One region of the Corynebacterium breve genome, then DNA from elsewhere that is predicted to be linked to it. Evidence: riboswitches for the same ligand, from Rfam matches in the RefSeq annotation. Region 1 holds a riboswitch; the other holds the start of a gene.
The links. A riboswitch is a leader RNA that binds a small molecule or an ion and turns the genes downstream of it on or off. The one in region 1 is predicted to bind cyclic di-AMP.
Positions count from the first base shown of each region.

Region 2: it holds a riboswitch for cyclic di-AMP, as region 1 does, so the genes downstream of both, QP027_RS07610 (C40 family peptidase) here and QP027_RS02835 (resuscitation-promoting factor Rpf1 domain-containing protein) in region 1, are expected to answer to the same signal.

Region 1 covers NZ_CP126969.1:560,005-570,548, reverse strand. Annotated here, with positions in the region: gene QP027_RS02865 (NCS2 family permease) at 1-707, opposite strand, end outside; gene QP027_RS02860 (aminotransferase class IV) at 1,006-1,692, shown strand; gene QP027_RS02855 (DUF3027 domain-containing protein) at 1,689-2,417, opposite strand; gene QP027_RS02850 (glutaminyl-peptide cyclotransferase) at 2,455-3,258, shown strand; gene QP027_RS02845 (DUF2771 domain-containing protein) at 3,291-3,812, shown strand; gene QP027_RS02840 (cold-shock protein) at 3,823-4,206, opposite strand; cyclic di-AMP (ydaO/yuaA leader) riboswitch at 4,655-4,834, shown strand; gene QP027_RS02835 (resuscitation-promoting factor Rpf1 domain-containing protein) at 4,840-5,547, shown strand; gene QP027_RS02830 (hypothetical protein) at 5,689-5,883, opposite strand; gene QP027_RS02825 (helicase-associated domain-containing protein) at 6,075-8,135, shown strand; gene QP027_RS02820 (TetR family transcriptional regulator) at 8,252-8,815, shown strand; gene QP027_RS02815 (DNA repair helicase XPB) at 9,017-10,544, shown strand, end outside.
Region 2 covers NZ_CP126969.1:1,556,597-1,567,140, forward strand. Annotated here, with positions in the region: gene QP027_RS07575 (polyadenylate-specific 3'-exoribonuclease AS) at 1-279, opposite strand, end outside; gene QP027_RS07580 (hypothetical protein) at 301-459, opposite strand; gene QP027_RS07585 (acyltransferase family protein) at 460-1,611, opposite strand; gene QP027_RS07590 (lysophospholipid acyltransferase family protein) at 1,734-2,474, opposite strand; gene QP027_RS07595 (ROK family protein) at 2,479-3,450, opposite strand; gene QP027_RS07600 (glycosyltransferase family 4 protein) at 3,490-4,614, opposite strand; gene QP027_RS07605 (C40 family peptidase) at 4,615-5,655, opposite strand; gene QP027_RS07610 (C40 family peptidase) at 5,953-6,735, opposite strand; cyclic di-AMP (ydaO/yuaA leader) riboswitch at 6,746-6,943, opposite strand; gene qcrB (cytochrome bc1 complex cytochrome b subunit) at 7,448-9,070, opposite strand; gene qcrA (cytochrome bc1 complex Rieske iron-sulfur subunit) at 9,071-10,291, opposite strand; gene qcrC (cytochrome bc1 complex diheme cytochrome c subunit) at 10,288-10,544, opposite strand, start outside.

The DNA of each region.
Region 1 (10,544 bases):
GCGATGATGGTGGTTACGACGATCGCGATGAACAGGCCACCAGGGACATTGCGCACGACTGCGAAGCCACAAATGATCAGGCCGATGACAAAGGTCAAAGTAGGCCAGGACGCGATTGAGCCACCGAGTCCCAGGGTAACCGGGACGGTGGTGTGGGCAGCGTCTGGGATGCGGGTAACAAAGCCACCGTTTACCAGGCCGATCATCGCGATGAACATGCCAATACCGACACTCATCGCTGCTTTCATGGAACGTGGGATCGCCTGGAACACCGCGGTGCGGAAGCCGGAAATACCCAGGAGAACGATGATGATGCCGTCGAGGACCACCAAGCCCATCGCCTCAGCCCAGGTCAGGCCCTCGCCTCCGACAAGCGTGACTGCGACGAGTGTGTTCAGTCCTAAACCTGCCGCGATACCGAAAGGGTACTTGGCGATGAGGCCGAACAGAATCGTCATCACGCCGGCGACAAGCGCTGTCGCAGCCGCGACCTGCGGGATGCCAAGAACGGTTCCCTCTCGGTCCGGGCTTGTGCCAAGAATGAGCGGGTTGAGCAAGACGATGTACGCCATGGCGAAGAACGTAACCACGCCTGCGCGAACCTCGGTCCCGATGCTGGAACCGCGTTCTGTGATGTGGAAGAACTTATCTACGGCAGATATGTCCTGGCGCCCGCTGGTAGTGCTGGTTGATCCATTTTGACTCATGCCGAGTCCCCTTATCTGGAAAGAAAATTGAATTCAGTTTTCGCAGATAGGTTTGCAGAAATTGTTGATGATTCAAAATTGAAAAGAAAAGAGACTACCATAAAGGGGGTGACGGCTATTCGACGGCCCCTCAGGGGGTAACATGAATTCAGCGCTACCCCTCCACCTCCATGTACTGGATATATATCGGAGTATCTCGCACATCGTGCCTAATTGGGGCACAATTGGGGCAGTCGCTGATAGCGTGACGTTAGACCGTCTGTCCAACGGATTCTGGTTTGAAGGGTTGATTCCTTAAGTGGAAGTTTATACATTTGTCGTCCGCGATGGTGCCGTCATAGACCTTCACCGTTACCTCGATTCGTGGCGCGAACGAGGACTCTCCCACTCAAAGTTGAATAAACTCCGCATCCGCTTGGCACAGGTCAGCGGAACCCGGCGCGCCGTCCTCGAAGTAGCCAACGAAGATTATTCTTTGTCCCTACGCCCTCTCGCTGCACGACCCGAAGAAATCGTGGTCGATTCCGCAGGCATCGTCGACAAGCGCGAAAACCCCACCCGACGTGGTGAAGATCTAGGTTGGCAGCACGGCCAGCTCGCCCGCGTTTCGGCCGACGACGGCTTGCTTATCGACGAGGCGGGCCGCATCATCTCCTCCATCGTCGCCCCGATCGTCATGATTAAAGACGGCGCTGCCCACATTTCGGCACATCCCCGCACCACTCCGTCGGTTGCACTCGAGGGAGTGCTGGAGATTCTGGAGGAACAAAACGTTGAGATCCGTTTCAAGGAGCTCGGCTTTGCGCGTGCAGAATTGATGAGCACAGAAACCTGGCTAGTCAGCCCGCTCTATGGCGTCCGCTTGGTCTCCGGATGGCTGGAATACGGTGGCGTAGTTCCTGCCCGTACCGGTGTCGACCGCATGGGCGTGCCCACCCACCGAGAGGTGAACCAGTTGCGCGATCAACGGTGGGAAAACGCCTAGTTGTAGATCGGCTTCTCGTCGTCGTAGAAATGATCCGGCTGCTCAGGGCCTTCATCCACCTGGGTATCTGAATGGGCGCCACAGCCGTAGCTCGACGCTACAAGGCGCCCGTCGGCAGAGTATTCGTTAACACACACGCCGAAGTTCTCCCCGATTGGCTCACCGGCTGGAAGATAGAACGCGCATGTCCTGCACTGCAGCGCGGCCTTTTCCGCGAATTCGCTGGTGGGCCCGAAGTCTCCTTTACGCCAGCGCGACTTGGCACCTTCAAGGCCGGTCGTCGTTAAGTATTTCTTGGTGGTACGTCCCGTGAAGGTTACTGCGTCGCGGGCGAAAGAATCCTCCGTCAGACGGTCATCGTCTGGAGCCGGGGCCATCAAGTCGCCTGGGCCTAAATCACCTGGGCGTAGTCGTTCTGAGTATGGCACCCACTCGGGAGCTTGGAGTGCCTCGCCACTTGGAGCCGGAACCAGCGCAACCTCGTTTACGGTGAGGTAGTTAGAGCCGGCAGCGCAGGCGAGCACCGCGTTCCATTCCCACCCTGGATAACCAGGTACATCAGCATGGAAGCGGTGCGTCGCAACGTTGCGAGCATTGGCCGTGACTCCGATGTGCTCGCCGATTTCCTCTCCGTCGGCAACTTCGATCAGGGCTTCACGCGCAACTTTGATTGCGGTTCGGCCCAACAGCGGACTAGTTTTCTTGCGGTTTCTCGGTTCGGACACGTACCCATTATGGACTAGCTAAGGCAAGATGGTTCCCATGGGCTACACCAACTTCCCTCGTTTCGCCCCAGCATTCGCAGTTTTCCTCCTTGTGTCGTGCTCGGATGAAGGCATCGCACCGCTTAACGACGACTCCACCGCTAAAGTCGAGCAACTCTCAGTCCAAGTAGAAAAGCGCTACCCGTTCGATGACACCTCGTTTACCCAAGGTCTTGAGGTCGCACCCGACGGAACGTTGTTGATCGGCACAGGACAGGAAGGCGAATCTCGCCTTTACCGCAGCACTCTGGCTGGCCAAGAGCTCAGCAGCCTTGACCTTGATCCTGAGTTTTTCGGCGAAGGCATCACTCAGTTCGATGACTTCATTTGGCAACTGACGTGGCAGGACAATGTCGCCGTAAAACGCGACGCTGAGTCGTTGGTAGAGCTGGAACGGGCCAAATTCGACGGCGAGGGGTGGGGACTGTGCTCAATGGAAAATCACATCGTATTCTCTGACGGCACCAGCGAGCTCCGCCGGATGGATCCAGACACTTTGCAGGAGCAAGAGCGCTTCACGGTGACGCTGGAAGGCGAAGCGGTCACCGGGCTTAATGAGCTGGAATGCGTTGACGACGAGGTCTACGCAAACGTATTTACGACGACCGATATTTTGCGCATTGATGCCGATTCTGGCGAGGTTACCGGCGTAATTGACGCATCAGGACTGGAAAATAACGCCACACCAGATCCGAACAATGTACTCAACGGCATCGCACACGTGCCCGGCTCAGACAAGTTCCTTCTTTCCGGCAAGAGGTGGCCGGATCTTTACGAAGTGACCTTTGTACCCGCCGACTAGTTCCTCCTGCTCTAAAGCTAGACTGTGTGACCATGGCGAAGAAGAATTCCCAATCGCTCAAGTTGCTGGCCATCATCGTTATTGCTGTGGTCGCCTTCGTGGCTGGCGTGTACGCATTTCTCACTTGGCAGAGCAGTCAGCCACCAACCAATCCAAAGGATATTGCGATCACGGCTTCGGTCGGAGATGACAGCCTTGAGGTCACCCCGTACATGGTGTGCGAGCCTGGCGTTGAGTGCCCGGAGGGGGACGTTCCCACGCTCAAAGTCTCGGCGGATGACACGGTGACGATCGAGATCCCAGAAGAAATCTACGACCACGATTGGCAGCTTCTCACGATTTACGACGACCCAGGCGCAAACGATCAACAGGTTCATGGGCCGCGCGATGTGAACAAAGTCGAGGTCCCTGTTTCCGCAGCCCCGGTTGGCGATTCCCCCGAAAAACCCCAGCTAGTTGTAGTGGAGGTTTCGTCCGTGATGATCGGTCTTGATGACCATGACGAAGAAACCCCCTACCTAACTACTTGGTCGGTCGCGTTTGAGCAAGCCTAAAGGCGCTGCCTTAAGCGTCTAGCTCTTTAGCGACGGCCCGCAGGATCTCCGCGATCTGGCGGGCTTCTTTGCGCTCCGGGTAGCGACCCTGGGCCAAAACTGGCTGTACTTGGCTCTCGATTACTGTCATGACGTCCATCAACATGCTCGAAAGCTCTTCCGGCTTCCGTGTGTGCGCAGGACGGCGTCGAGGGGTGTCCAAGACCTTGACCCGCAGGGCTTGTGGTCCACGACGTCCAGCAGCAAAGTCGAATTCGATGCGCTGCCCTGCGGTGAGTGCCTCTACCCCTTGAGGTAGGACATTCTTTGCGATGTACACGTCTTCTTCGCCTGGGTTAGAGGCAAAACCGAAGCCTTTGTCGGCGTCATACCACTTCACTTTTCCGACAGGCACGATCATCACCACTTTCTTTCAAAAATACTTGTGTGCGCTTGGTCCAAGCCAGCGCGATAAAGGGCTAAGTTTACTCCTTTATTTACCGAAAATCGAAGTCCCAACAACTTGTCCCACAACCAAGGCTTCAAAGCCAAAAATGATCGTCCATTTCGCAGCGGGCCGCTTGATGCCAAAGCAAGACACAATGAGCACACGTCAACCAAATGTCGTTACTATTGGGGCGGGTGTGAAAGTTGTGATTTAGCCGTGACGGGGATCACATTGCAAAACTGTAACGCCCCTACCTGCATAAATAATTTCTTCTGCACGCACAGGAAATAAAATTTGCGCCAAACCGTGCCTGTTACGTGACTCAATCGTTATAAAGCGTTAGAGTCGTCGGCAGGCCTTCAATGAGGCAATACAACTTCACCGCCCACGCCGAGCCTTGTCCGGGTGGTGAAAGCTACAACCAAGACCTAACAAATTTCATAGGACAAGGACGGGGAACCCACCGCACACACGTGCACCGTGACACCTTCACTAGGTAGCTCACTTGGGGTGAAGCCCAGAACACTGGGCCGGGAATCTTCCAATCTCAACCCGAACCCGACAGCTCACCTCGTAGGCGCAAGAGAGAGGAAAACTCACATGGCACGCTTTACCGCAAAGTCCACCAAGTTCATCGCAGGCGCAGCAGTTGCTGTTGCAGCTTCCACCCTTGCTGCACCTACCGCAAACGCTGCCCCAGACTCCGACTGGGATCGTCTCGCACAGTGCGAGTCCGGCGGCAACTGGGCAATCAACACCGGCAACGGCTACCACGGCGGCCTGCAGTTCTCCCGCTCCACCTGGCAGGCATACGGCGGTGGCGAGTTCGCACCAACCGCTAACCTTGCTACCCGCGAGCAGCAGATCGTAGTCGCAGAGCGCACCCTGGCTGGCCAGGGCTGGGGAGCATGGCCAGCATGTTCCGCTCGTCTGGGCCTGAACTCCGCACCTACCCAGCGCACCGCACCTGCTGCAGCCCCTGCACCAGCGCCAGCTCCTGCACCAGTCCAGGCAGCAGCCGCCCCTGCACCAGTCCAGGCAATCGAGGACGAGGCTCCTACCCAGGAAGCAGCTTCTGATGCACTGTACAACCTAGTTGCAGACAACTTGGCTCAGTACGGCTTCGCAATGCCTACCGTTGTCACCGACTTCTACAACGCTAACCGTGGCAACTTCGACGCGTTCTACAGCAGCAACCGCGCGATCATCGACGCAGCACTGTCCAGCAACCCAATGAACATTGCATCCGCTCTGGCTGCACAGGTTCAGGCTCCAGTTACTGACTTCCAGAAGTCCCTCGGCCTCTAAGACCACAGAGCCACAAGCCGCTACAGGATCTCGTCCTATAGCGGCTTTTTCATGCCTTCCGTGTTTCGGAACCGGTTTTGGGCACGACAAATCCCCAGCAGGCCGTGGCTAGCTGGGGAAAGTTATTCGCGCTGGATACGCTTAGCGGTTGACGCGGGTGTAAGGGTGGACGTAACCGGTCTCTTCCACTGGGCGAGGAAGAATTAGTTCATCGCCGAATGGGCTGGACGCGCCCTGAAGCTTGGAGGAAATCTCAGTTACTGGGTGACCATTGCCTGGGGTATCTACAGGCCACGCAGGGTTCTGGTCAGCAATCTTGTCAACGTTCTTAGCCATACCGCTATTGTGCCAAAGACCATTCAGAAAAGTAACTAAACCGTGCACGTATGATGGCCTCTATCATGACCACGGCCAACTCGCTCCCCGATTTCCGCACGTCCCTGGCTAAATTGAGTGACGAGGAACTCGCTGCGCTCCTTAGGGCGCGCCCAGATACAACCTTTCCATTACCCCCAGGGATCAACCCCTTGGCCACGCGTTTAACGCTCCCGGGTTCACTGTCTCGCGCCGTGCGCACCCTCACGTCCCTCGAAATCGCTGTGCTGGAGAGCGCGGGCGATCTCGGTGCCGAACTTGAGCCGGTTTCCACTGACGCGATCGTCGCTAAGCTGCCTGTCGCTAGCGAGCTTGCACTTGCAGCTATTGAACGTCTCCGTCGCCTAGCGCTACTGTTCGGGGATCAAGATGTGCGGGTGACTCCAGGCGCATTGGGGGCGTTGCCGCAAGGGTGGCGAGTGCTTGACCACGCCCCCGCCACCGTGCAGAAGTTGGTGGAAGGGTTGGATCGTCAACAGCGCGCGGTATTGGACACTTTAGCCAGTTCCGGCGGTGTTGGCTCGACCCATGACGCCGGGCCTGATGCCGACCCTTCGCGACCGATCCCCCAGCTCATCGCGAAAGAGCTACTGGTGCGCGTCAACTCATCAACTGTGCGCCTCCCCCGCCCGGTGCGCGATGCTCTACGCGGTGAAACCCCCCAAGATTTTCCTCTCACTCCCTCCCAACGTTTCTCTAACCACACTGCTCCAAGCCCGCTTATCGACGAGGCCGCAGCCGCACAAGGCCTTGACGCCACAAGGACCATGCGGCGTATTATCACGCGGCTGGGCCATGAGCCTGTGGCATTGAACAAAGACGGATCGGTCGGCGTTCGAGCGTTGAGCACTCTGGCAAAGGAGCTCGACCTGGAAGTTGAAGACCTGGCCTTCCTTATTACTGTGGGCGAGTCTGCGGGACTTATCGGACGCGGTGAAATCGACGTCGACATCAATGGCCTCGCACCGACCAAGGACGCCCCGAACTGGGTTGACGCTCGCATCTCCGAGCAGTGGGCGATCGTGTTTGCCGGCTGGGTCGCGTCCCCTTGGCAAGTCGGCAAACTCAATGGAACCGATGAGCGCGGTCAAACCATCCGGCTCTTGTCCGAATCAATGCACTCCCCCGACGTTCGACGCGCCCGCACGCTTGTCCTGCGCCAATTCGCCCGCACACCCGGAGCCCCACTCACTCTCGACGACGTACTGGCCGATCTCCGCTTCTCCGCCCCCATCCTCGCTTCGGGCATCCGCACCGCGGAAGTCAGCACGATCGTTAGCCAAGCCCACCTGGTCGGGGCGCTCGCACAGCACGCCGCATCCTCCGCCCTTGTCGCTTTGCTTAACGACGAGAACCTCGCCCAGGCCACTTCTGCCTTGGTCCCAGCAGAAGTGTCTTACGTCATCCCGCAAGCCGATATGACGATCTTGGCTCCAGGGCCACTTACCCCGGAATTGCAGTCCGAGCTGGAGCGTTTTGCCATCCTCGAATCCCCTGGGCTTGCAAGTGTGTACCGGGTCAACGAGTCGTCGATACGCAAAGGACTCGATGAGGGACGGCAACCCTCCGAAATCATCGCGTGGTTACATGAGCACTCGCCGACCGGTGTGCCCCAGCCAATGGAGTTCTTAATCAACGATGCCGCCCGCGGACATGGCAGCATTCGTGCCGGCGAGGCCGTGAGCTACATCCGAAGTGAAGATCCCGCCCTAATTACGCAGGCGTCCACACTGCTTAGTCAGGCTTTGACACGCATTGCGCCCCAAGTGGCGGTGTCGCAGCTGCCGCTAACCAAGTTGCTTGCACTTCTACGCGGAGTGGGGTTGCAGCCAACGGCCGAGGATGGATCCGGCGCGTCGATAAGCATGGCGCCCGAGCCGGTACTGGTCACCGCCTCCCCATCAGTGCTGTTGCGTGAGCCACAAGTGGACGATGAGCATATCGCTCGGGCGGTTTCCGCAATCCGCGATGCTGGCGGTGAGGAACAGTCTGGCGAAGAACCTGGCGCCGACGATCACGTGTCGTTGTTGCAAGCAGCGGCGCGGGCCGGCAAGCAGGTGGCGATCGGGTATGTGAACCGTAATGGCCAAGGTAACCAAGTGACAGTCACCCCGTTGTCGGTTAACGCTGGTCAGGTTGATGCGCTCAATCCGAAAAATGGCGCTGTGGTGAGGATCGCATTGCCACGAATTACAAAGGTCATTGTGTTGTAATTCGGCGGTTTTGATTGCTCGCACTGCAGATTTGTTACGTCATTGTTACGCTGATCGTGTTCTTGATACTTGAGAGTTCAACTTTTTTCATACAGACTGCAAAAAGGACGGACAGCATGGCAGCACCCCGCGAGGCAAAGAAGGCAGACACTCGCGCACGCCTCATGCGTGAAACTGCACGGCTTGTCATCACCCAAGGCACAGAACGCACCACGGTCGCGGACGTGGCAGCTGCCGTCGGAGTCTCCGCACGCACATTCCACAACTACTTCACGTCTCGTGAAGAAGCGCTGGAAGAGTTTGCAGCTACTCGCGCCATTCTCCTCAAGGAAGAACTCCGTAGCGCAGGTAGCCACGCAAATCTCATCGACACCGTTGAGGGCCTAGTCCTCGACTCTCTCACTAGCGCACCAATGGAATGCGTGGACAACATCGTTGCGCTGTCCCGCGTGTGCACCATCCTGGAAACCCTCCAGGGCGAGTACACCTGCCCGCTCACGTTCCCAGAGGACGAGAGTGGTGACTTCCGCTTCGCCTTCCAGGCCATCATCGCAATTGCATGGGCCGCAGTCGATGCATATCACCAACTGCCCGAACCCCGCGATCCCTCCGACGGCGAAAACATCGTCCGCGAAGCGTTTGGTCTTGCCCGTCGTCTTTCCGAGATCGAGATCCCCTAAATCGGACGCCGTATTAGAAGACGCGACAATATATTGTGTTCATGTCTCCCAAAAAGAACCGGGAACCCAATCTTTCATTGGGCACAAGTCCTACGCGCAGAGCACAACTGGCCCACATTCACGTTGGATGAACAGCGACCTCCTCGAAGATGTGGACTCCTAGACGTTGCATAATGGGAAGCCGAAGGAAAGGATGTTCCCATGGCGTTAGGCGACGGCCCCTTGATTGTTCAGTCAGATAAGACTGTGCTGCTCGAAGTAGATCATCCACAGGCAAGTCTCGCCCGTGCAGCACTGGCCCCTTTCGCGGAACTGGAACGTGCCCCAGAGCACATCCATACTTACCGAATCACACCACTCGCCTTGTGGAACGCCCGCGCCGCCGGCCACGATGCCGAGCAGGCCGTCGATGTACTCGAACGCTACTCACGCTTCCCAGTGCCGCAGTCCCTGCTGATCGGTGTCGCAGAGACCATGGCGCGCTACGGGCGCGTCCGTCTGTTGAAGCACCCCGCCCACGGGCTGGTGCTGGAGTCCGATGAAGCCCCGATCGTCGAGGAGATATCACGCCACCGCAAGATCACACCGATGCTGGGCGCACGTATCGACGACCACACCGTCCCCGTTCATCCCTCCGAGCGCGGACGCATCAAACAAGAGCTAACGAAAATCGGTTGGCCTGCTGAGGATCTCGCGGGCTACGTCGACGGCGAATCTCATCCCATCGCATTGGATTTCAAGGGTTGGGAGCTGCGCGATTACCAGGAGTACGCCAAGGATTCTTTCTGGGAAGGAGGATCCGGGGTTGTCGTCCTGCCGTGTGGCGCCGGTAAGACGATCGTCGGTGCGGCTTCGATGGCCGAGGCACAAACCACCACGTTAATCTTGGTGACCAACACGGTTGCAGGCCGCCAGTGGCGCGACGAGCTGCTGCGCCGCACCACACTCACCGAAGAAGAGATCGGCGAATACTCCGGCGAGCGCAAAGAGATCCGCCCGGTGACCATCGCCACGTATCAGGTAGTCACACGCAAAACCAAGGGCGAGTATCGCGCATTGGAACTCTTCGATTCTCGCGACTGGGGACTCATCATCTACGACGAAGTCCACCTCCTCCCCGCCCCAGTCTTCCGTATGTCCGCTGACCTGCAATCTCGCCGCCGCTTGGGTCTCACCGCAACGCTCGTGCGCGAGGACGGGCGCGAAGACGACGTCTTCTCCCTCATCGGGCCCAAACGCTACGACGCCCCTTGGAAAGAACTCGAGGCCCAAGGCTTTATCGCGACCGCAGAATGTATCGAAGTGCGCACCACACTCACCGAAGCCGAACGGATGGTCTACGCCACCGCCGAGACCCGCGAACGCTATCGCGTGGCGGCGACAAGTAATGCGAAGCTGCGCGTCGTCGACAAGCTCCTGCGCAAACACGAGGGCCAGCAGACCCTGATTATCGGCGCATACCTCGAGCAACTTGAGCAGATCGCCGCCCACATTGATGCACTGTTGATCGATGGAAAGACCTCCAACAAGAAGCGTGAGGAAGCCTTCAACGCTTTCCGACGAGGCGAGCTCCAAACCCTTGTGGTGTCTAAAGTAGCGAACTTCTCCATTGACCTGCCCGAAGCCGCAGTGGCTATCCAAGTGTCTGGGACCTTCGGTTCGCGCCAGGAAGAGGCCCAACGCCTTGGCAGATTGCTGCGTCCCAAAGCCGACGGATCCGAGGCACACT
Region 2 (10,544 bases), 1.0 Mb from region 1:
ATAGGCCCCTACCCATGCCCACAGTTCCGGCTTGGTCTTTGTCTTGGTAAGAAATTCGTAGACCTCTTGCCTGATTGTGTTCAGCGATTTCCACACTTCCAACTGCGGGTTGGGGAGCTTGTCCAGGACATTGTCCCGAACCCAGGCATTGGCTTTGCTTCCATCGAAGTCAGTAGACACCGCATAGTATTCGCGCCCGTCTTCCGCGACAATTCCGATTGAAACCAAATCAATCGTTCGTCCGTCTTCGATGAATTCCGTGTCGTAAAAGTACCTCACGAAGGGTGACACATCTTTTCTTTACTTAGTCTTTGGGCGGGGAAAGAACATGACCACAGCAATTGCGATCACAATGATCGGGGCGACGGTCTGACGGTGAAAATCCACTGCCGCGGCGGCGATATAAGCCACGATCAGCACAGTGACCAATCCGATGCGGATAGCTATGCTGCGATCCATTTACTTCGGTCCTTCTTTCTGCGCCAGAGCAGGCTTACTTGTCGACGAACCATCTGCCAACTTGTATCCGGCGATTCCTCGTTCAGGCAGCTTCGGTGGGTACAGGCTCCAACGAACGACAGGGATCTTTCCAATCCCCCACATCACAATGGATCCAATAGCAGCCGCTACCAGACTCAACACTATCCAGATGTTGGTGTGCATCCACATTGAGGTCTCATCAATGCCAATTGGAAGCTCGTAAATGGTGCGAGGAAATGCGATCAGCATTGTCAGGCCGATTGGATGGCCAAGGTAAATTGGCAACGTATTGCGACCCAGGAATTGCAGTGGCTGCGAGATAAACGGAATCTTGGAAAGGGCCACCGCAAGCAACACACCGGCTGGAAGCATCAACATGTAGTGCACAAGGTTGATCAGCAGCAGCACTTCGGTGTGGTCAAATGGCTCGAGCACTGGGACAGGGATTGCAACCGTGACTCCGCTATCCAAGTACATATTCCAGCCGACAATCACTGCGACACCAAGCAGGTACCCCGCGAGGGCGAACAGGGTCCTCGTCGGAGTCAGCGCGGTGAGTGCAAAGCGCTTGATCACGTGGCGCAGGTACGCACCCGAGATAAACACTGGCAAGTACATGATTGCCTTAGCGACGATCGGCACGTCATGGTGCAGAGGAATCGCGATGATCGGGCTCAACGCCACCGCGATAACGCCCCACCATGGCATCTTGCGCGTAGCCCACAGTGCAACGTTAAACAGGATCAAGGCGTACAAAAACCACGCCATATTCCGACCGGTGACAATGAGCTCGACGTGATCAGCAATGGTCATCGGCCCCGAGACGCCTGCGAGGATGCGCATCTCGTTTGTCAGCGTGACCTCGATTGGAACCCAGATGAGATACGGGATAAGAAAGAACCACAGTCGTTTGCGGAAGAGTTCGCCGAAGCTAAAGTTGAAAACCTTTGCAGAAAACAGGCCGCTGACCAAGAAAAACAGTGGCATGCGCAGTGGATCAAGCAGGGTGTTCGCCTGAGAGAGAAAGCTTTCGCGGGCGCCTGGAACCAAGAGGGATACGTGCAATACGACGACCCCGATGATCGATAGTCCCTTTGCCACATCCGGCCAAGCAAGACGTTGTGAGGCCATGAGCGCCCCTCCTTCGTTCTCAGCTGACCGTGCTGCCGATAAGTAGCCAGTTATGTCACGGTTTTTTAATCGGCTTCATTCTAGCTGCAACGACACCAACCAATCAAGCTCGTCGAAAGCGATTAGTCCCGCTTTGGTTGCGCCTCTGGCGGGTAACCGTGGCCAGCTTCCAGTGACTTCTTCACGTCGGAGGCGTACATATCGACATATTCATTGCCGGAAATCTCGGCCAATTTCTTTACGACAAAGTCTGTAAACGGGCGGATTACCTCGCGCGACTCTGGGTCGAAGCCATTCTCCTCAGCCCACTTGTGAGGATTGATCGGCTCACCGATTTTCACACCGACACGGACAGGACGGATCAGCCAGCTTCCAATCGGGTTCGCTTTGCCTAAGTTCTCCATGACGACAGGTACAACGTCTACGCCTGTTGCCATAGCGATTCGCGCCATTCCGGTGCGCCCCTTGTAGATTCGTCCATCCGGAGAACGCGTTCCTTCAGGGTAAATGCCGAAAAGGTCTCCGCGATCCAGCACCTTCTTCGCCGCCGTAATCATGGCGTCACCTGCATCGGCTGCGGTGCGATCAACAGGAACTTGGCCCAATGTGGTGAAAAACCACTTCTGAATGCCGCCAATCAGGCCTGGAGTGGTGAAGTACTCGCTCTTGGCAGGGAAAGTCAGCTGACGCGGGCAGACCAGCGGGAAAATGAACGAGTCGTACACGGCCTGGTGGTTCGACGCCATAATCGCCGGTCCCTCGGCAGGAATATTTTCCTTACCCTCCAGGTAAGGGCGGTTCCACACACGGATTAGTGGCCCCAACAGAATGTGCTTGAATACCCAGTACCATTTGTTCTGCACGTCGTCACTCCTCAATCCTTTGGCGCGCCAAATCAGCCACACCGATCATACCTGCCTGTGCCCCGAGCTCTGCCCGAATCACTCGTGGCAGTGGACGAAATCCCGCACCTACAATACTTGATGACATGTGCTCGCGGGCATCTTCCAAAAACAGATCCGCATCGCGGCTTACTCCCCCGCCAATCACGATCAACTCAGGGTCCAAAATATCTGCAACAACAGATAGCCCTTGCCCCAACCACTGGGAGAATGAAGCTAAGGCTGCAAGGGCCAAGCGGTCCCCATTTCTCGCAGCGGTCATGATGTCGTCGCCGGTTACTCGCTTTTCGACGACACGACGGTACAACCTAGTATCTTCGAAGCTCCTTTGATGCGCGAGCTCCTGCGCGGTATCGACCAAGGCGGTGCCCGAAGCGTAGCGCTCGAGGCAGCCTCGCTTTCCACACGAGCACGGCCGCCCCGATGGAACAACTGTAATATGGCCGAATTCTGGCGCGGTGCCGAATGCCCCGCGAAAGATTTCACCGCGGTGCATCAATGTTGCTCCGATGCCAGTTCCAAGTGCGAAAAACACCCAGGTATCTGTGTCTTGTGCTACCCCAAAGCGGTACTCACCCCACGCCGCAGCGTTCGCGTCGTGTTCCAGGCGGACAGGAAGACCAAGTGCATCGTGAAGAATCTTTCGCACTGGAGCGTTACCGCGCCAAGGCAGGTGCGGAGCAAAACGAACGATTTCGCACTCTGGGTCTAAGAAGCCCGCGATAGCCACCCCAACTGCCTTGATGTCGTGGTCGGCCTTGAGCTCGTCGACAAGCGAAACAATGGCCCCCACCATGTCGTCTGCGGATTCAGGGCTGCGAACCGACGCCGAAGCGATTATCTCCCCTGCCGCGGTGACGACACCAGCGCGGGTATTGGTTCCGCCGATGTCGAAGCCGACGGTGAGCCCTTCGTCAGCCGAGATAGAGATAGCCATAGGTATTAAGAATAGACCTCTCGGAGGTGCCGATGCTTATCACGCTTGATTAAGCAGTTGGGCAAGGCGTTGTGCCATGATCGGCCATGTCCAGTTGTGTAAGACATGTGCTCGGCCTGCCCGCCCCATTGAGCGTCGTAGCGAGGGGTCCTCGAGAAGTGTCAACAGTGCGTTCTCAAGTGCAGGAAGATCAGTGCCATCGACCACCAGCCCGGTCTCCTGCGTGACGGTCTCCGGCGCCCCGCCTGATGCTCCAGCGATGACCGGCACACCACAGGATTGGGCCTCTAAGTAGACGATGCCCAACCCCTCGACGTCGAGACCCCCGCCCCGCGTGCGCGCTGGCATGGCGACGACATCAGCGGCTGCGACCAAATCACGCATCTCGTCACGTGGCAAGGCCCCAGTAAACACCACGTGCTCGCCTAGGTCCTTGGCAAGTGTTTCTAAAACGGATCGGTAGCGACCCTGCCCGATGATCACGAGCCGTGCATCGCTGTGCTTATCGACGACACCTTTGAAGGCGCGGATCAATTGATCTTGCCCTTTGCGGGGCACCAAGCGAGAGGCGCATACGACAATCGGGCCATTAGCAAACCCGAACTTTTCCCTGGTGGCTAGGCGTCGGTTTGCACTGGCTGGGGTGAAATACTCGGTATCAACCCCCGACGGCAAGTGCACGAATTCCGGCTGGTCTCCGAATGCGCGACGGAATCGTCGCAAAGTGTACGCCGATATATAGGTGACTACATCGGCACTGTCGCCGATGATGCCCAATACTTGGCGGGCGCCCGGCAGCATCGACCAACCAACCTCATGGCCATGCGTGGTCGCGATTACCCGGCTGGCACCGGCAGACTTCGCGGCATGGCCCATGACTGCGAGTGGGGCGGCTGCTCCAAACCACACCGTGTCGATATTGAACTCACGAATGATGCGCTGCATTTCTCGTACAGTGGCGGGAGTCGGAAGCATCACGGACCGCCGCCACCGAATCACCCGGTATTTAGCAACGCTGTCCCACGCCTGAGCGGCCTGTGCGTCTTGGGTCGAGGCGAAAACAATGATGCCCTCAGGATCAAGGGTGTCAACAAAATCCCGCAAATACGACTGAATCCCGCCGACAGTGGGCGGGAAATCATTCGTGACCAAAAGGGTCGTCATCTAGTAACGGGATGCGCCCGAGATCGGCATGGAGTCGTACGGAACCACCTGGACTGGAATGCCGTAATCCGAAGCGTGGACCACCTGGCCATTACCGATGTACATACCCACGTGGGTCACACCCGGGTAGTAGCCGATGATGTCGCCCGGCTGCAGGTCTGACAGGGAGACGGACTGACCGCCGGAGATCTGTGCTTGGGAAGTGCGAGGAATCGACTTGCCCTGCTGTGCATACGACCAGTACATCAGGCCAGAGCAGTCAAACTGATTCGGGCCTGCTGCTCCCCAGCCGTACGGCGAGCCAAGTTTGCTCATCGCTGCCCCGACAACGCCTGCGGTGCCTGCGGGGGCAGTGTCGGCCTCGGAAAGATCCGGCTCTTCGACAGGGTTATTCTTGTTCTCCCAAGCCTCACGGTCCGCCTCTGACAGAGCATCGACCTGAGCCTCAATGTCTGCGATCTGATCCTCTAGATCGTCTCGCTCTTCTTCCAACGTTTTGAGCTTCGAGTCAAGCTGGTTGCGCAAGAACTCGGCCTCAGCCACTGCAATGTTCGCTGCATTCGCCTTTGATGCCGCGGTTTCACTCGCAGTCTGAAGATCGCCCAAAGTACGTTCGGTGTTGCGGGAAATGATCCCTAGGTAGCTCGCACGATCAATGACCGTCTGCGGATCTCCAGATTCGAGGGTCGTGACAAAGGAGTCGTTTTGAACATTGCGATATTTCGTCATCGCGATACCGTTTACTTCGGTTTGAAATCCATCCTTTGACGATGTTGCTGTGCCAGCAGCATCGTTGGCATCATTAGCCGCCTCGGTGAGCGCATTCAAGCTCTCCTGGGCACTAGCAACCTCGTCTTCGAGCTCCTTGACGTCCTCATTTTTCGCGGTTGCCTCATGCGAGACACTTTCGATCTGCTCGATAAGGTCATCAATCTCTTGTGCACTTACTGGTGCTGCCATAGAGCCTGCAGAGACCGCTGTAATCACCGATGCAGCGACTACCGCTGATCGACGGTGTGATGGTGCGCTGTGCTTACCCACAGTTTCCTTCCTCACAAAACTTAAGCCTTCAGATGAGACCGACTCACCCTGAAGTCCACATAAGTAATGAACCTAACAACTATCCATACTATAGCGATTTATTGCCGAAGCGCAAAGGGATACAACGAAGAATTTGCAAAGAGCCACAGATCCCTTTATGCACGTCAACCAATACTTCTATAGAAAACTCGAAATCTCCCTTGTGGCGCCCTTCTCGGGCTCGCACGCAAGGGAGATCAGGAGTCACTCCAGCCACAAATCCTGAGAGATCGTTAAGGCGGAGAGTCGGTCAATGACCTAGAAGCGAACAGCCGAGTGAATCGGCATGTAGTGCAGAGGACGTTCTGCCACTGGGGAACCGGAGTTCAGTGCGTCAATCATGGTGCCGTTACCGGTGTAGATACCAACGTGGGATGCGCCAGAGTAGTAGACGATGATGTCGCCGGGCTGAAGCTGATCAAGAGACACGCGCTGACCCTGCGCTGCCTGTGCGCCAGAAGTGCGTGGGATGGTCTTGCCTGCCTGAGCGTAAACCCAAGAGGTGAAGCCGGAGCAGTCAAACGCGTTAGGACCAGCCGCGCCATAAACGTATGGTGCACCCATCTTGGAGCGGGCAATGTTCACGATCTGCTGACCGGTAGAGGATGGAGCAGGAGCTGCCGCTGGAGCAGGAGCTGCGGCAACAGGTGCTGGCGCTGCAGCTGGAGCAGGTGCAGGAGCCTCAACTTGTGCATCGTAAGTTGCTGGCGCTACCTGCGCCTCGACGGTGTTTAGCCACTGGTTGAAACCAGGGATAGCAGTAACGCCAGGAATCTGACGAACCTGAGCGATGGCCGCTGCAGCGTTGCCCTGCTGCGCCTGGCCAGCGAGCGATGGGACCCACTGTTCAATTCCTGGGATGTTTGCAACGCCAGGGATGTTCTCGATTCCAGGAACCTCGGAGCTCATGCCGGTTCCCGGGATGGTGACCTCCGCCGCGGTTGCGGTGGTAGGTACGAGCAAAGTTGCGCCGACTGCAGCTACAGATACAGCTGCGACCTTGCCGGCAATGTTCAAGTTCTGGCGACGGTGGTTAGCCACGAAAGTTCTCCATATCTTCCTATAACGCCTACCGAGTTAGCTGACGGGTTAGGTTTCGGAATGCACCCTCCCCCGCTCCATGGACAGTCACTCTCGTGTCCGTCCACCCTTGCGAGGAATTCACCCCAGGGAAACACTTTTGGTTCCCCGGCTCTTCGCCCCGTGGTCGTTCGCTGACCACCAAGTAAAGATTCGGCTTTATATGTTTATTCGATCGTTGCGTACCGGTTGGCCGCAATGTCTCGAACAGGTTACGAAATTGCAACGAACTTTGTCCAATGGCACGCCCGTTATCATCCCGTTATTTTTGACCTTGCACCAAATGAACACCATTTCCAAGACGGTAATGTAATTGAACCCTAAGAGTATAGAAGAAATCCACCCTGCCTGAACAGCAGGTTAAGCGCACATTAAGGTAAATTTCCGACACTTCAAAGTTGAGCGTTCGCCCCAAATACGTTCATTTAAAACGATTGTGACCTTCACCACATACTAGCCGCAAGAGACCCGTTTGTATCTTTATCAACAAGATTGAACTCGCACTACGGGGCATACTTTTGATCATTTCGTTATCAACCTTGGCTAGTCCCGTGAAGCTGTTTTTCACCGATCTTGCCCGCTGAATGATGCACCAATAGAAGAAGCCCCCTCCCCCGCCTCTCGGGCGGAAAAAGGGGGACTTCTAGTGAGCGCTATCTCTAAGACGAGGGGCCTATTCCAGACCCTTTTGTTCGTCTTCCTTGCGGTTCGCATCCGTGATGGCCTGCAACGCTGCGGCCTCCTCAAGATGGTTCTCGTGGCGGATCTTAGCGCGACGTGCCATGATCTCTGGATCGTCGGCCTTGAAGGTGCCAGAAGTGTCAGAGTCAGCGTAACCAAGCTGGTTCATCTGCTTCGGAACGCGACCACCGGTGTACTCCAGTGGGATTGCATGACCGTGCTCGTCCACAGGACCAAGCGGCTGGTGAATCTCAACGAATGCACCGTTAGGCAGCTTCTTGATGATGCCGGTCTCAATACCGTGTTCCAGTACCTCACGGTCAGAACGCTGGAGTCCAACGCACAGACGGTAGGTGATGAAGTATGCGATCGGAGGCAGAATGATCAGACCGATACGGCCTACCCAAGTCATCGCGTTAAGCGAGATCTGGAAGTGGTAAGCGAACAAGTCGTTACCGCCGGACAGGGTCAGCAACAGGAAGAAGACAATGCCCATGACGCCGAGTCCGGTACGTACTGGGACGTCGCGTGGACGCTGCAACAGGTTGTGGTGTGCATCGTCACCGGTGATGCGCTTCTCAATCCAAGGGTATGCGAACAGCAACACAACCATGATTCCAGCCATCAAGGCTACCCAGAACGCACCGGGGATGGTGTAGTTGCCCAAGTAAAGCTCCCATGCCGGCATGACACGAGCAGCACCGTCAGTCCACAGCATGTAGATATCCGGCTGGGATCCAGCGGAGACCTGCGAAGGGTTGTACGGACCGATGTTCCAAATACCGTTAATAGTGGTCAGGCCAGCCATCAGCGCGAGAACGCCGAAGACCAGCGCGCCCATGCCGATTGCCTTGGTTGCGAAGACCGGCATAATGCGGACGCCGACAACATTGTTCTCAGCGCGACCCGGCCCTGGGAACTGGGTGTGCTTCTGGTACCAGACCAACAGCAGGTGAGCTGCGATCAGCGCCAGGATCAAGCCTGGGAGTACCAAGACGTGGAGAATGTAGAAGCGGTCGAGCATGAGATCGGATGGGAAGTCGCCGCCGAAGATCGCCCAGTGCATCCAGGTACCCAGGATTGGGATGGTCAGGATAATCGCGGACATAATGCGCAGACCCACACCGGAGAGCAGGTCATCCGGAAGGGAGTAACCCATGAAGCCCTCGACCATGCCCAGCATGAGCAGTGTGGAGCCGATGATCCAGTTCGCTTCACGTGGGCGACGGAACGCACCGGTGAAGAAGATACGCATCATGTGCGCGAACATGGACATCATGAACATCAGCGCAGCCCAGTGGTGCATCTGACGTACAAACAGACCACCACGAACCTCGAAGGAGATATCGAGCGCGGTTGCATAGGCGCGAGACATCTCAACGCCGTTCAGTGGCAAGTACGCACCGTCGTAAATGACCTTCGTAATCGAAGGGTCGAAAAACAGTGCCAGGTAGATACCGGTCAGAAGCAGGATGATGAAGCTGTAGAGAGCTACCTCACCGAGCATGAAGGACCAGTGGGTTGGGAAGACCTTGTTTAGCTGTGGTCGCAGGAATCCCGCAATTGTGTAGCGCGAATCGACCTGTTTCGCGGCGTTTTCTAGTTTGGTGCTCATTTAAGACTTACGCTCCCAGAATGCAGGGCCAACAGGCTCAATGAAGTTGCTCTTGGCGATGAGGTAACCTTCTTCGTCCACTGCAAGTGGCAGCTGAGGAAGAGCACGGGCAGCCGGACCGAAGACTGGCTTGCCGTACTGCAGCGCATCGAACTGCGACTGGTGGCATGGGCAAAGAATGCGGTTAGTTTGTGCTTCGTACAGCGAGGTTGGGCAACCAATGTGGGTACAAATCTTGGAGTACGCGTAGTAGTCGCCGTAGTGGAAGTCTTCCTGGCCGTCACGCTCGACAACCTTCGCAGCATCCTGCGAGCGAAGACGGATCAGCATGACCGAGTTACGAGGACCGTGGATCGAGTGCATGTGGTTCTCGTACACGTCGCGCTCGGCGTCGTAATTCGCGCCGTCGTTAACGTCCTCTTCAGCCAGTGGGTAGACAGTTTCCATACCGCCAGCCGCGATGTCTTCTGGACGAACGCGAACTAGACGGGAAACGCCTTCGGTGGTGAAGTGAGTGCCGGTCGCAGTCTCGTGCTTTTCAGCGATCGCGCCTGTATCACGTGCGAGGTAAAGCTTTACACCCTTGTCGTGCAGTGTCCAACCGGAGGTCCACAGGGTGCCGTCGCCGTTGTAGTTCATCTCGTATGCGCGCCATGGGTTCTTGATCATGCCACCCATAGGGGCGATAATCGCCAGACCCGCGAGAAGACCCGCACCGCCAAGCAGACCCTTGGTTACTTTACGACGACCAAGTGTCGAGGTCTCCCAAGCGTCGTTAAGCAGAGCGGTAGTGGTGCGGCGATCCAGCTCGCTGGAAGGACCGTCGTGGCGGCGCTGAACAGCGACCTCTTCTGGGATGAACTTCTTTACGTACTGAACGATTGCGACGCCCAGTGCAACAAGTGCCAGACCAGAGGTGAGACCAAGGAGTGGGGTGTACATGGAGAAGATGCCTAGGCCCTCGTCTCCGTGGAACTTTGGCTCCCATGGCCAGAACAGGTAAACCGCGAGGAAAGCAATTCCGGATAGAACCGAGACTGCTAGCCAGATGTTGACGTTGTTCTCAGCACGCTTTTCGGCTGGATCATTGGCAATTGGAAAGCGTTCCTTGCGGTACGCGATCGTAACGTCGTCAAGCTCGGTGCCCAGAGCGGCGAGTTCGCCGTTGCTCATAGCCTCAAGCTCGGCCTTGGTGTAATCCTTCTTCACTTCATTGCTCATGAGCGCGATCCAATCCACATAGCAGCAGCACCGATCAGCGTGATGCCGATCATCCACATTGCGAGACCTTCAGAAACTGGGCCAAGTCCGCCGAGAGCGTAGCCGGAAGGGCTCGGGGTCTCCTTGGAGGACTTAATAAACGCGATGATGTCCTTCTTCTCATCAGCGGTGAGCTGACGATCGGAGAACTTCGGCATATTCTGAGGGCCGGTCAGCATTGCCTGGTAAATCTCCTGCTCGTTTGCAGGGTCAA